DNA from 4 places in the Streptomyces sp. NPDC015346 genome. Region 3 is predicted to be linked to each of the others. Evidence: riboswitches for the same ligand, from Rfam matches in the RefSeq annotation. Region 3 holds a riboswitch; each other region holds the start of a gene.
The links. A riboswitch is a leader RNA that binds a small molecule or an ion and turns the genes downstream of it on or off. The one in region 3 is predicted to bind cyclic di-AMP.

Region 1 (3,553 bases), on a different contig from region 3:
TGAGGTCGAGCGCCTCGCGGTTGGAGCCGAGGTTCGGGGCGAAGCCGCCCTCGTCGCCGAGACCGGTGGACAGGCCCTTGGTCTTCAGGACGGACTTGAGGGTGTGGTAGACCTCGGTGCCCCAGCGCAGGGCCTCGGAGAAGGACTCGGCGCCGATCGGCGCGATCATGAACTCCTGGATGTCCACGTTGGAGTCGGCGTGCGAGCCGCCGTTCAGGATGTTCATCATCGGAACGGGCAGCAGGTGCGCGTTCGGGCCGCCGAGGTAGCGGAAGAGCGGGAGGTCGGAGGCCTCGGAGGCGGCGTGCGCGACGGCGAGGGAGACGCCGAGGATGGCGTTGGCGCCGAGCGAGGCCTTGTTGTCCGTGGCGTCCAGGTCGAACATCGCCTGGTCGATCAGGCGCTGCTCGGTGGCGTCGTAGCCGACGAGCTCCGGGCCGATCTGCTCGATGACGGCGAGAACGGCCTTCTCCACGCCCTTGCCCATGTAGCGGCTCTTGTCTCCGTCACGGAGCTCAATGGCCTCGAACGCTCCGGTGGAGGCACCGGACGGAACGGCAGCACGGCCGGTGCTGCCGTCGTCGAGGCCGACCTCGACCTCGACCGTGGGGTTGCCTCGGGAGTCCAGGATTTCCCGGGCTACGACGACGTCGATGGACGGCACGAGCATCTCCTTCTGGGATGTGACGCTAGATGTGACGAACACTTGTGCAGGGTCGCTTCGGCCTTGCGACAAGAGCCTAACCGGCTCCGGGGCTCCGGTCGGCCGGGCGCCCGCCCGCTGGGACGAAAAAGGACCCAAGGGCATGCGTTTGGGGTCATAGGACCCCAGAACTACTCACCGGTAACAGGGGAAACCCCGGCCCGGCGCGCCACGGGGGAAGGGGCGCGCCGGACCGGGGTGGTCACCGCGGGAGGGTCATCGGACCCCTGGGGGTCCTGGGACCCGTGGGAGCCGCCGGACTCACACGGGCCGCCGGGCTCACTTCAGGTGAAGCTGCTGGCCCGGGTAGATCAGGTCGGCGTCGTCGACGATGTCCTTGTTGAGCTGGAAGAGCTTCTCCCAGCCGCCCTTGACGTCGTGCGCGGCGGCGATCTTGCTCAGGGTGTCGCCGGCGACGACCTTGTACTCGCCGTCGCCCTTCGCGACCTTCTTGCCGGTCGGCGTGGTGACGGTCTTCTTCGGCTCGGCCTTCTTCGCCGCGGCCTTGGGCGCGGTGCGCTGCTCGCTGCGGGTCGTCGGCTGCTCGGCCTTGCGCTCCTGCGGCTGCGGGGCGCTCTGCTGCGGCGCGCTCTCGGCGGCGCCACCGGTGTAGGAGGCGCTGGAGAGGCCCACGCCACAGCTCGGCCAGGCACCCTTGCCCTGGCCGGCGAGGACCTTCTCGGCGATCTCGATCTGCTGCGACTTCGAGGCCTGGTCGGCGGTGGCGGCGTACGCGGTGCCACCGTAGGCGGCCCAGGTGGAGGTCGAGAACTGCAGGCCACCGTAGTAGCCGTTGCCGGTGTTGATGGACCAGTTGCCACCGGACTCGCACTGGGCGACGGCGTCCCACTCGGAGGCGGTCGCGGCCGAGGCGGAGCCTGCGGTCATCAGGGGGGCGGCGACGGCGACGCCGGCGACCCCGGCGAGGGCGACGGCGCGGGCGGCCTTGGAGGGACGGCGGTGTTTGCCCTTGGCGGAAAACAGCATGGGACTTCTCCTCACCGACGCCTACGAGGTGAGCTGTCGGGTTCGGGCGTGAGCTGCCCGGCCGCGCGACTGGCGCGCGGCTTCACCCCAAGCCGATCCGTCGGCCGTCTGTCTGACGGCCGGGGACGGCACTTACCTTGGGTCCCCCGCTCCTGCCTTCGGCGCTGACGCGACGACTGTTCCCATCGGCCGACGGCAGGATTCGGCGTACCGGTCGACGGGGCCCGCGGTGGCGAGCGATGACGACCGTAGACACAGACCTCTCCGAAGTTCAAAGAAGCCCAAGAGGGACATATCGCCCCCACTTGCGTGCCGATAAAGGGTGTTTGCGCAGGTGAGAGGCGACAAGAGCAGACTTTGCGGACGCGGCACGCCAGTTCGGGCGAAGAGACTCATGTCTCACTTCGACAGAACCGGACATAGGGTCCCGAACTACCCCTGCGGCTGGGCCAGTCCGAGCGTCAGATCGAGACTCTGGCCAGGGAGGATGAGGTCCGGATCGACGCCCACCGTCCGGCGGTTGGCGTCGTAGAGGGAGGCCCAGCCTCCGGGCAGCTCGTTCTTCTGAGCGATCTCGGAGAGACTGTCGCCCGGCCTGACGGTGTATTCACCCGAAGTGCCCGCACTGTCCGTGCTGCCCGAATCGCTTGACCCCTCGACGGGAGCCGCGCCGGCTGTCGCCCCGTCAGCCGGCGAGGCGTGACGACCGGTTTCCGGGCTCTTGTCCGTATTGACCGTCTCTTCCGGGGCCGCGTCGCCGCGGTGCTTGCCGGTGCCGGGGGCCGCCGGTGCGGTGGGCGCGGCGGGCGCGGCGGGCGTCGTGCCGGCCGGGGACGGGGTCCCGGTGGCCGGCGTTCCGGTGGGCGTCGAGGCGTCCGGCGTCACGGGCGCGGCGGGCGTCGTCGGCGCGGCGGGTGTCGTCGGCGCGGCCGGCGCGGTCTCGGGCGCCTCGGGCGCGTCGGGAGAGGCGGTGGCCGATCCGGGGGCGGTCGCGAGGCCGGAGGTCCAGTCCGACTCCTCGACCGGGCCCGTGGGCTCGGTCGGCGTGACGGGCGGTCCGGGGTCGACGTCGGGGGCGGCGCCGTCGTTCGTCAGGCCGGCGATGGGGGCGCAGGTGGCCCACTGGGTGGAGCCCGCGGCGAGCGCCTTCTCGGCCACCGCGATCTGCTGGGCGCGGCTGGCGAGGTCCGCGCTGGACGCGTACGCCAGACCGCCGTAGGTCTCCCAGGTCTCCTGCGTGAACTGGAGCCCGCCGTAGAGCCCGTTGCCGAAGTGGGCGCTCCACAGGCCTCCCGATTCGCATTCGGCGACGCGGTCCCACGTGGCGGCGTCGGCGGCCGAGGCGGAACCCGCGCCGAGCAACGGCAGCGCGAGGGCCGATCCGGTCACGCCTGCGGCGACGACGAGGGCGGGGGCCTGGCGGGGTCTGCGGTGTCGACCGTTCCCGGAGCGCATGCGGAGTGCCTTTCGCGTGACTGCTGAGGTGACGGTGAACGTAGCGGCATTCGAACGCTTGTCACAAGTCGATGCAGCGGAGATCACGTAAAAGTCACAGTCTTGACGGCCCGTCAGTCCACGTCAGCTCGCAACTGGGGCAAACTCCACCGGAAGCGTGCGCAATCCGCGCATGATGAGCCCGCCGCGCCACCGCAGATCGGCGGGATCGACCGCGAGTCGCAGGTCCGGCAGACGCGTCAGCAGGGTCGCCAGGGCGATCTGGCCTTCGAGACGGGCGAGCGGGGCGCCGATGCAGTAATGGATGCCGTGCCCGTATCCCAGATGCTGGTTGTCACGGCGGGACAGATCGAGCGTGTCCGGCGCGTCGAACCGCTCCGGGTCCCGGTCGGCCGCCGCGAGCACCAC
Region 2 (3,553 bases), on a different contig from region 3:
ACCCCTGCCGACATCGTGCGCGTCCACCCGGGTGAGGAGTGGCTGCACGTCCTCGACGGCCGGGTGCGGCTCGCGCTCGGCGACGCGGTGCACGTCCTCGACCCGGGAGACAGCGCGCACTTCGACTCGCTCACCCCGCACCGGATCGGGGCCGCCACGCACGGCGGCGCCGAGCTGCTCTTCGTCCACACCCTGACGCAGAGCCCCGTCGCCGAGCTGTGCCTCGGCACCGGCACTCCTCGTCTCCGCTGAACCCGACCGAAAGGGCAGAGATGTCCGAAAAGCCAGTTCCGACCACCGGCGAGGAGCGCGGGGACGGGAAGTTCCCCAAGGGGCTGGTCCTCCGGCTCTTCGCCTACCTGGTGGCCGGCCACCTCTTCGCCGGCTTCCTCTACCTGCTCTTCATGCTCGGCGGCCAGAACCACTAGCGGGCCGGGCTGCGTGGGCTACGCCTCGGTGACGAGGCGCTCGCGCAGCCGCTCGCGCGTCGCGGGGGAGAGCTTCAGGCCGTCCGAGAGGTAGCTCTCGACCGTGCCCCAGTTCTGCTCGATCGTCTCGAACGCCGCCCGCAAGTACTCCAGGCGCGCGTCGAAGAGCGGGCTGAGCAGCTCCATCACCTCGGGCGACAGGGCGTCGGCGGCCGTGGAGCTGCGGCGCACCTTGTAGCGGCGGTGCGGGTCGTTCGACTTCACGTAGTCGGCCTCGATGGCCTCGCGCTCGACCCCCACCGCGAGCAGCGAGATGGCTATGGAGAGGCCCGCCCGGTCCTTGCCGGCCGCGCAGTGCATGAGGGCGGGGACGCTGTCCTCGGCCATCGCGTGCAGGACGCGGCTGTGCTCCGCCGTCCGCTCGGCAATCATCTTCCGGTATGAATCGGACATTCGGGCCGCCGCCTTGCCGTCGGCGAGCACCGAGCGGAGCTGCTCGATGTTGCCGGTGCTCACCAGCTTCCAGAACTCCTTGCCGTCGGCCGGGTCGTTGAGCGGTATGTTCACATTTCGTACACCCGGAAGCTCGACATCGGGCCCCTCGACCTTCCGGTCCGCCTGGTTGCGGAAGTCGAAGATGGTGTGCAGCCCCAGGCCGGCGAGGAACGCCGCGTCCTCCTCGGTGGCGTGCGCCAGGTGGCCGCTGCGGAAGAGCCGCCCGAACCGCACCGACCTGCCGTCCACGGTCGGCAGGCCGCCCACGTCCCGGAAGTTGCGTACCCCGCTCAGCTCGGGCTCGGTCGACGGGACCTGCGGCAGCTGCTGCGTCACGAGTGCTCCTGAGTGTTGTGAGGATGTTCGACGATACGAGATCGGTTCCTCGGGCAATCATCCCGGGTCGGCTTCCCTCGGCACACCCCTCGGGCGGGAATGAGCTGTCTGTCCGAATTGGGACATTAGAGATAACGCGCCCTGATTGCAGGGGAGATGGTCTCCGGCGCGTGAGCAGCGTCATAACTGTGACGGAACGTGCCTGATCGTCCCGGGCAATTCCCCTGCGCGAAAAGGAGATCCAGGTTCCGTCATCGACGGAGGGTGACCGGAATTCCGGGCGAATTCCAAGCCGGAGAATGCGAGACGAATCCGACGGCTTGTTCGCGCCGACCCCACTCGTCTACGGTCACCGTCAATCCGGTCGGACCGCCGAATCCTGCCACCGTCCGGAATCCGCACCCACCCCACGTACGGCAGGAGCGGGGGACCCAGGTAGTACGCCGTTCCGGTCGTTTCCGGACGGCTTGGGGTCAAGTCGCGTGAAAACGCGGCCGGACATCTCCAGTCCGCACCCGACAGCTCACCTCGTAGGCGACGGAGAGGAATTCGTCATGCCCGCAAAGGGTAAGCACCGCCGCCCGAAGGTCAACCCGCTCACTCGCGGATTCGTCGCCGCCGGTACCGGCGGCGCCGTCGTCGCCCTCCCGCTCCTCGGCGCCACCGGCGCCCACGCCGCGGAGAAGGCCGCTCCCGCCGTGACGCCCCAGCAGGCCGTCGCCGCCGTCGCCGCTCCGGCCAAGGCCCCGGCCGCGCCCGCCGCCAAGGCCAAGCCCACCACGTACTCCGTCGTCGCCGGCGACTACCTGTCCAAGATCGCCGCCGAGCACCACCTGGCCGGCGGCTGGAAGAAGCTCTACGCCGACAACCGCGAGGTCGTGGGCGAGAACCCGTCGCTGATCCTGCCGGGCATGAAGCTCACCCTCGGCGCCAAGTCGCCGGCCAAGGCGTCCGCGCCCAAGGCCGCCGCGCCGAAGGCCGCGCCGAAGGCGGCCCCCAAGGCCGCGCCCAAGACGGAGAAGTCCTCCTCCGGTTCGGCCGAGTCGCGCAGCTCGCGCTCCACCGAGCGCACCACGGTGGAGTCCGCCCCGGCGGCCCCGGCCGCCCCCGCGCAGGCCGCGTCCTCCGGCTGGGTCGCCCCGGTCTCCGGCGGCGTCTCCACGCCGTACCGCGCCTCCGGCTCCATGTGGTCCTCCGGCTACCACACCGGTGTCGACTTCATGGCCTCCTCCGGCACCTCCGTGAAGGCCGTCGGCCCGGGCACCGTCCACTCCGCCGGCTGGAGCGGCTCGTACGGCAACGAGGTCGTCATCCAGCACGCGGACGGCACGTACTCGCAGTACGCGCACCTCTCCTCCCTCTCCGTCTCCGCCGGCCAGAGCGTCAGCGGTGGCGACCAGATCGGCCTGTCCGGCTCGACCGGCAACTCCAGCGGTCCGCACCTGCACTTCGAAATGCGCACCGGGCCGAGCTACGGCTCCGACATCGACCCGCTGGCCTACCTGCGCCAGCACGGCGTCGGCGTCTGATCCACATACGCCAGAGAGGCCCGGCACCCGCGTGCCGGGCCTCGGCGTATTCCGGCTTTGGGCAATCTTGACCGGTGGCGTATCTCACCCGCCGTCAACCCCTCCTTACGGTCGCGTAGGTCACACCCGTAAGGGAAAGATGTGTTCCCGTGGCAGACGATTCGAGATCAAGAGACACGCACGTATTCGGGTCGTACGCGGCGATCGGTGACAGCTTCACCGAGGGCGTCGGAGACCCCGGGCCCGACGGGAGATACGTCGGCTGGGCGGATCGCTTCGCGGTCCTGCTGGCCGACCGACTGCCCGAGCCCGACGCGTTCCGTTACGCCAACCTGGCCGTACGCGGCCGCCTCCTGGACCAGATCGTGGCCGAGCAGGTGCCGAGGGCGAAGCAACTCGCCCCCGATCTGGTGTCCTTCTGCGCGGGCGGCAACGACATCATCCGCCCCGGCAGTGACCCCGACGACGTCGCCGAGCGCTTCGAGCGCGCCGTCGCCGAGCTGACGTCCGCCGTGGGCACGGTCATGGTGACGACCGGCTTCGACACCCGTGACGTTCCCGTCCTCCGGCACCTGCGCGGCAAGATCGCCACCTACACGGCCCACGTCCGCGCCATCGCCGACCGCTACGGCTGTCCGGTCCTGGACCTGTGGTCGCTCAAGTCCGTCCAGGACAGGCGGGCTTGGGACGCCGACCGGCTGCACCTGTCGCCCGAGGGCCACACCCGGGTCGCGCTGCGCGCCGCCCAGGTCCTCGGCATCGAGG
Region 3 (3,553 bases):
GCCCGCAGCCTCGGCGCGCCCCTGGACATCTGTCTCGTACGCAAGCTGGGCGTGCCCTACCAGCCCGAGCTGGCCATGGGCGCCATCGGCGAGGACGGCGTACGGGTCCTCAACGAGCGGGTCCTGCGGGAGACGGGGGTCTCCGACCGCGATGTCGACGCCGTCGAGGAGCGGGAGCGGGGGGTGCTGCTTGAGCGCGTCCAGCGCTATCGCGGGGCGCGGCGACCGGTCCCGCTCGACGGCCGCACGGCCGTGGTGGTGGACGACGGCCTGGCCACGGGGTCGACGGCGCTCGCCGCCTGCCGGGTGGTCCGCGCCCGGGGGGCCGCGCGGATCGTGCTCGCGGTGCCGGTCGCGCCCCACGGCTGGCCGGCCCGGCTCGGCGGGGAGGTGGACGAGGCCGTCGCCGTGCGGGAGCCGGAGTTCTTCTACGCGATCGGCCAGTTCTACGCGGACTTCTCGCAGACCCCGGACGAGGAGGTCATCGCCTGCCTGGAGCGCGGCCACGCGGCGGACGACAAGGCCGCGCACGACGAGGCCGCGCGCCGAGCCGGCGAGGACCCGCGGAGGTGAACTCCACGGGTCCTCGCCGACGGGTCAGGAGGTGGGGGCGTCCTAGTAGGGCCCGTTGACGTTGTCGATGGAGCCGTACCGGTCCGCGGCGTAGTTGCACGCGGCGGTGATGTTGGCGACCGGGTCGAAGAGGTCCATCGAGGTGCCGGGCACGTGGTAGGCGAGGAAGGTCGGCTCGATGACCTGGAGGAGACCCTTCGAGGGGGTGCCCTTGACGGCGTTGGAGTCCCAGAGGTTGATGGCCTGCGGGTTGCCGGACGACTCGCGCATGATGTTGCGGTGGATGCCCTCGTACGAACCGGGGATGCCGTACCGCGCCATGACGTCCAGCGACTCCCGGATCCAGCCGTCGAGGTCGTTGCTGTAGCTCTTCGCGGCCGCCGGGGCCGCGGCCGGAGCCGGGGCCGCCGGGGCGGTCCGCTCCTGCGAGCGGCTGGCCCGGTCGCCGGCGGTGCCGGTGTCCTTCGCCGGCTTGGCCTTCGGCTTCGGCTTCGCGGCGGGCTTCGGCTTCGCCTGCGGGGCGGTGCCGGTCAGCGGGCGGATCGTCAGTTCGAGACCGGGGTGGATAAGTGACGGGTTGTCACCGACGACACTTCGATTGGTCCGGTACAGAGCCTTCCAGCCGCCCCGCACACGCTGTTCCTGAGCGATCGCCGAAAGCGAGTCGCCGGATACGACCGTGTACGTCTTGCGCACCGATTCCTTTCCGGCGGGAATTGCATTCTTGATCTTTTCCACCGAGTTGACGACGGTCTTCTCGGTGGCGACCGCGGGGGCCGTCGCGGGCGCGGCGTGGGCGGCGGCCGTGGCGACCAGGGGCAGCGCGAGGGCGGCGCCACCCGTGCTCGCCAGGGCGATGCCGCGGCTGAGCGGACGGAGACGGGTCTTGGGGCGCCGGTGCTTACCGTGAGCGGGCATGTTGGGATTCCTCTCCGGCGCCTGCGGGGTGAGCTGTCGGGTTCGGGCTGGAGATGCCCGGCCGCACACGTGCGGCTTCACCCCGAGCCGGTCCGGAAATCCGGACCGGCGAAATACCTGGGTCCCCCGCTCCTGCCGACGGGTGTAATGATCGGGTTTTCGGACGGTGGCAGGATTCGGCGATCCGTCCGAATGGAGGTGACCGTAGGCGAGAAATACCGGCGGAAACAAGACGCGGCGAGTCTCCGTTATTTCCGCCCCTGGTTTCCTCGACTCCGAACTTCCTTGACGCGCAAGGGGGTGCGGTCGGGTGACGACCCGGGATTTCCCTGAGGGTGATTCATGTCACCGGCAGGGAATATCGGTCATCGCCATGCATCAGCCCTGATAGGCGATATCGAAGCAGAAGGAGGGAAAGGGTGCTTCTGTCCGATTCGGGAGTTCATGCCCTGGTTGGGCGTACGTCCTGGCGAGGGCCGCGCGGCCGGCCCACCGTCCCGGCGCTCCCGCGCGGGCCGGCCGGCACCGTACGGGAGTCGTCCCGCGCCCACAGGGACCGTACGTGGCTGAGGTGGCGGACCATGCAGGCCTCGGCGCCCATCGCGTCGCCGGCCAGCATGAGGTCGAGCAGCTCCAGGTGCTCCTCGGCGGAGGGCAGCAGCTCGCCCCGCTCGTCCAGCGCGGTCAGGCCGTAGAGCCGGGAGCGCTTGCGCAGATCGCCGACGGTCTCGACCAGGCGCTCGTTGCCGGAGAGGCCGAGCAGCGTGAGGTGGAAGCGCCGGTCGGATTCGAGGTAGCCGATGAGGTCGTGGGCGCGGGCCGCCGCCACGATGTCCTCGGCGATCGGGCGCAGCGCGCGCAGCTCCGCGCGGTCCGCCGTGAGCGTGACCCGGCCCACCGTCGGCACCTCGATGAGCAGCCGGATGTCCGTGTACTGGTCGAGGTCGCGTTCGTCGACCTCGGTGACCCGGAAACCCTTGTTGCGCACCGGCTCGACCAGGCCCTCGCGGGCGAGGTCGAGCATGGCCTCGCGGACCGGCGTCGCGGAGATCCCGAAGTCCTCGGCCAGACCGGGCGCCGAGTACACCTCCCCGGGCTTCAGCTCGCCGGAGATCAGCGCGGCCCGCAGGGCGTGGGCCACCTGGTCGCGCAGCCGCTCGCGGGTGGTGATGAGGTGACTCTGCTTCAGGTGGCCCATGTGCCGTTCTCCGACTTCCGCTTGTCACGCCGCCCGGCTGTCGCGGGAAGGCGCCGCCGCACCAGCGTACAATTTCACGTTTTCACGGCGGGAGACAGTGTCGGGACGTACGGCGGGAGGCCGTCACAGCAGGAACCCGGCGGGGAACGGGTCGTCAGGGTCCAGGAAGTACTGCGCCGTACCGGTGATCCACGCCCGGCCGGTGATGGCCGGCACCACGGCCGGTACCTCGCCCACCTCGGTCTCGCCGACCAGCCGGCCGGTGAAGCGGGTGCCGATGAACGACTCGTTGACGAAGTCCTGGTGCAGCGGAAGCCGTCCCCGCGCGTGCAGTTGCGCCATCCTGGCCGACGTCCCGGTGCCGCACGGAGAGCGGTCGAACCAGCCGGGGTGGATGGCCATGGCGTGCCGCGAGTGGCGCGCGTCCGAGCCGGGCGCGGTGAGATGGACGTGTTTGACGCCGCCGATCTCCGGCCGGTCCGGGTGCACCGGCCGGTCGTCGGCGTTGATGGCCTCCATGACCGCCAGACCCGCCTTGAGCAGCTCGTCCTTGCGCGCGCGGTCGAACGGAAGCCCGAGCACGTCCAGTTCGACGAAGGCGTAGAAGTTGCCGCCGAAGGCCAGGTCGTAGGGGACCGTGCCGTACCCGGGTACCTTCACCTCCCGGTCCAGTGCGGCGCAGAAGGCGGGAACGTTGGTGAGCGTCACCGCCTTCGCCGCTCCGTCCTCGACCTGTACCTCCACCCGCACGAGACCGGCGGGGGTGTCGAGGCGGACGGTGGTCACCGGCTCGGTCACCGGCACCATCCCGGTCTCCACCAGCACCGTCGCCACCCCGATCGTGCCGTGCCCGCACATCGGCAG
Region 4 (3,553 bases), on a different contig from region 3:
TCTCCCTGGAGGTCCCCGTCTCCCGGCTGCCCAAGGCCCTCGGTCTGGTCTCCGAGGCGCTGATCGCGCCGGCCTTCGTGGAGACCGAGATCGAGCGCCTGGTGCGCAACCGGCTCGACGAGATCCCGCACGAGACGGCCAACCCGGCCCGCCGGGCGGCCAAGCAGCTCTCCAAGGAGCTCTTCCCGGCCGACTCGCGCATGTCCCGGCCCCGCCAGGGCACCGAGGAGACCGTCGCCGCGATCGACGCGGCCGCGGTCCGCGCCTTCTACGAGGGATACGTCCGGCCCGCCACGGCCACCGCCGTCATCGTGGGCGATCTGACCGACGTGGACCTGGACAAGGTCCTCGCCGAGACGCTGGGCGCCTGGACCGGGGACACGGCGGAGCCTCGTCCGGTCCCCCCGATCACGGCCGACGACACCGGCCGTGTGGTCGTCGTGGACCGCCCGGGCGCCGTCCAGACGCAGCTGCTGATCGGCCGCGTCGGCGCCGACCGGCACGACCGCGTCTGGCCGGCCCAGGTCCTCGGCACGTACTGCCTCGGCGGCACCCTCACCTCCCGCCTGGACCGCGTCCTGCGGGAGGAGAAGGGCTACACCTACGGTGTGCGGGCGTTCGGGCAGGTGCTCCGCTCCGACGGCAAGGGCAACGGCGCCTCGATGCTCGCCATCAGCGGCTCCGTCGACACGCCCAACACCGGGCCGGCCCTCGACGACCTGTGGAAGGTGCTGCGCACCCTCGCGGCGGAGGGCCTGACGGACGCCGAGCGTGATGTGGCCGTGCAGAACCTGGTGGGCGTTGCCCCGCTGAAGTACGAGACCGCGGCCTCCGTCGCGGGGACGCTCGCCGACCAGGTCGAGCAGCACCTTCCGGACGATTTCCAGGCGCAGTTGTACGCGCGCCTTGCGGAGACCGGCACGGTGGAGGCGACGGCGGCCGTCGTCAACGCCTTCCCGGTGGACCGTCTGGTCACCGTGCTCGTCGGTGACGCGGCGCAGATCGAGGAGCCGGTGCGCGCCCTCGGCATCGGCGAAGTGACGGTTGTCCCCGGCTGATCGAGGCTCCCGAACCTCACCTGGAGGACCCCGACGTCAGGGTACGTCGGGGTCCTCGCCGTTTGTCCGGATTGAGGCGGAGGGTGGCTGTCTGCCCTGTGGCATGTCTTACAAATATCCGTGTCTGTTTGGTGATTGAAAGACGGTCCGCTTAGCGTCGGTCCGGCTGTTCGCCAGTTGCACCCGCCGCACCCGCGGCATCGGACAGTCATCGCCGAGTCCCCGTCAGGCGCGAGCCTGGGGAGCCGGGGACCCACACCAAGTCCCTGGGGTGAATCGGACGCCTTCGCACCCGTGCGGAGGGGCCCGTAGGAGACCTTCCTGCTCCGAACCCGTCAGCTAACCCGGTAGGCGAGAAGGAAGGAAAGGATCAGCCACTACATGGCGTTCACCCGTGCCACCGGGAAGCATCGTGGTCCGAGCCGTCTGTCGCGCCGAGGCGCGGGCATCGCCGGCGTCGCGACCCTCGCCACCACCGGCGTCATCGGAACCCTCGCCTCCCCGGCGTTCGCCGCCGACGCGGACACCCGCTCCGTCGAGGACACCGGCCTGACCCAGGTCGTCGCCGCCGACGCCCTCGCCGACACGATCGACGCCCAGGCCGCCGCGCAGGAGCGCGAGGCCGCCGAGGCGGAGGCCCGGGCGAAGGCCGAGGCCGCGCGGAAGGCCGAGGCCAAGCGCAAGGCCGAGGCCCGCGCCAAGGAGATCCGCGAGGCCAAGGAGCGCGCCGCCCGCGAGGCCGAGCGCAAGCGCCTGAACTCCTTCCAGCTTCCCGTGGCCGGCTCGTACGTCACCACGGGCTACCAGACCGGCGGCTCGCTCTGGTCCTCCGGCAGCCACTCCGGCGTCGACTTCCACGCCGCCTACGGCAGCACGGTCGTCTCGGTCGGCACCGGCACCGTCGTCGAGGCCGGCTGGGGCGGCGCGTACGGCAACAACGTCGTCATCCGGATGCACGACGGCACCTACACCCAGTACGGCCACCTGTCGGCCGTCACCGTCTCGGTCGGCCAGTCCGTCACGCCGGGCCAGCAAATAGGCATCTCCGGCTCCACCGGCAACTCGACCGGCCCGCACCTCCACTTCGAGGCCCGCACGAGCGCCGAGTACGGCTCCGACATCAACCCGGTCGCGTACCTGCGCGCCCGCGGCGTGAACGTCTGACCCGCCCGTCCCCCACGCGCACGTCATACACGCACACGTCATACACGCACACGTCAGAAAAGCCCCGGCTCGTACAGAGCCGGGGCTTTTCGCTGGCCAAAAGATATCCATGGATCACCGGTAACCATCGGAAATTCCGCCCTGCTGCAATAGAGTCACCGAAGAGTCGACGAACAGACGTCAACGGACGTCGAGCGGACATCAATCGGATGGGTTTCGCGCGGATCAAGGCGGAGGTCGAACATGCGCATTCCCGCGCACTCGGTATGCACGGCGATCCGGGACGACATCGTCTCCGGTGTCCTTGAGCCCGGCAGCCGGCTGACGGAGGAGCAGCTGGCCCGCCGTTACGGAGTCTCCCGCGTCCCGGTCCGCGAGGCGCTGCGCACCCTGGAGTCCGAGGGCTTCGTGACCACCCGCCGCCACGCGGGGGCCCAGGTCGCCGAGCCCACCGAGCAGGAGGCGGCGGACCTGCTGGACGTACGGGCGCTCCTGGAGCCGCTCGGGGCCGCCCGCGCCGCCCAGCGGCGGACCGAGGCCCATCTCAAGGTGCTGCGGGGCCTGGTCAGGCTGGGGCAGGAGCGGGCACGGCGTGGGCAGGGCGAGGATCTGCGGTCACTGGGCGGCTGGTTCCACGAGACGCTCGCCCAGGCCTCCGGCAGCCCGGCGCTCACCGCGCTGCTCACCCAGCTGCGTCACAAGATCGCCTGGATGTACGCGGTCGAGCCCGCCGCCCAGCCCGTGGAGGCATGGGCCGAGCACGGGGCGATCGTGGACGCCGTGGCGCGCGGCGACGCCGAGAGGGCGCGCGCGCTGACCGCGCTGCACGCCGAGCGCTCCCTGGCTCTCCATCGGCTCAAGCGGCCGGAGCGGGGACGTGTGAGGGTTTCGCAACATGTCGTAAACACCGCGGGTGTCCGGAATTAACGACGGGGCCGTATACAAAGAGGGGTTATTCGGCGGGCGGAGGCGTGCTGCCCGGAAATTAGGGCTGCCCGGAAATTAGGGCTGCCTGGAATTCACGCTGCCTGGAATTCACGCTGCCTGGAATTCGCGTTCTCCGGATTGGGCGTCCGAGGGGTCCCGGAAAAGGAAGACGCCGCAGCCGCCGTGATTCCGGCGGGTGCGGCGTCTCGGGAATGGTCCGTCGGACCGTTCCGGGAAGGTCAGACCGTCTCGGGAAGCTCGTCGAGCCCCTCGGCGACCAGCTTCGCCAGGCGGTCGAGCGCGGCCTCGGCGCCCTCCGCGTCCGAAGCGAGCACGATCTCCTCGCCGCCCTGAGCGCCCAGGCCGAGCACCGCGAGCATCGACGCGGCGTTCACCGGGTTGCC

Region 1: linked by a shared signal. The riboswitch ahead of ACF06X_RS22805 (transglycosylase family protein) and the one ahead of ACF06X_RS13965 (transglycosylase SLT domain-containing protein) in region 3 are both predicted to bind cyclic di-AMP.
Region 2: linked by a shared signal. The riboswitch ahead of ACF06X_RS07855 (peptidoglycan DD-metalloendopeptidase family protein) and the one ahead of ACF06X_RS13965 (transglycosylase SLT domain-containing protein) in region 3 are both predicted to bind cyclic di-AMP.
Region 4: linked by a shared signal. The riboswitch ahead of ACF06X_RS10400 (M23 family metallopeptidase) and the one ahead of ACF06X_RS13965 (transglycosylase SLT domain-containing protein) in region 3 are both predicted to bind cyclic di-AMP.

What each region holds. Positions count from the first base shown of each region.
Region 1 covers NZ_JBIBTW010000006.1:89,855-93,407, forward strand. Annotated here, with positions in the region: gene eno (phosphopyruvate hydratase) at 1-664, opposite strand, end outside; gene ACF06X_RS22805 (transglycosylase family protein) at 983-1,690, opposite strand; cyclic di-AMP (ydaO/yuaA leader) riboswitch at 1,694-1,864, opposite strand; gene ACF06X_RS22810 (transglycosylase family protein) at 2,123-3,145, opposite strand; gene ACF06X_RS22815 (cytochrome P450) at 3,269-3,553, opposite strand, start outside.
Region 2 covers NZ_JBIBTW010000002.1:416,131-419,683, reverse strand. Annotated here, with positions in the region: gene ACF06X_RS07870 (helix-turn-helix domain-containing protein) at 1-252, shown strand, start outside; gene ACF06X_RS07865 (DUF6126 family protein) at 273-428, shown strand; gene ACF06X_RS07860 (tyrosine-protein phosphatase) at 447-1,259, opposite strand; cyclic di-AMP (ydaO/yuaA leader) riboswitch at 1,620-1,809, shown strand; gene ACF06X_RS07855 (peptidoglycan DD-metalloendopeptidase family protein) at 1,814-2,788, shown strand; gene ACF06X_RS07850 (SGNH/GDSL hydrolase family protein) at 2,938-3,553, shown strand, end outside.
Region 3 covers NZ_JBIBTW010000003.1:699,854-703,406, forward strand. Annotated here, with positions in the region: partial or broken gene ACF06X_RS13960 (phosphoribosyltransferase) at 1-510, shown strand, start outside; gene ACF06X_RS13965 (transglycosylase SLT domain-containing protein) at 616-1,491, opposite strand; cyclic di-AMP (ydaO/yuaA leader) riboswitch at 1,497-1,683, opposite strand; gene ACF06X_RS13970 (GntR family transcriptional regulator) at 1,934-2,689, opposite strand; gene ACF06X_RS13975 (proline racemase family protein) at 2,813-3,553, opposite strand, start outside.
Region 4 covers NZ_JBIBTW010000002.1:984,259-987,811, reverse strand. Annotated here, with positions in the region: gene ACF06X_RS10405 (M16 family metallopeptidase) at 1-1,058, shown strand, start outside; cyclic di-AMP (ydaO/yuaA leader) riboswitch at 1,261-1,427, shown strand; gene ACF06X_RS10400 (M23 family metallopeptidase) at 1,440-2,222, shown strand; gene ACF06X_RS10395 (GntR family transcriptional regulator) at 2,466-3,149, shown strand; gene ACF06X_RS10390 (HPr family phosphocarrier protein) at 3,389-3,553, opposite strand, start outside.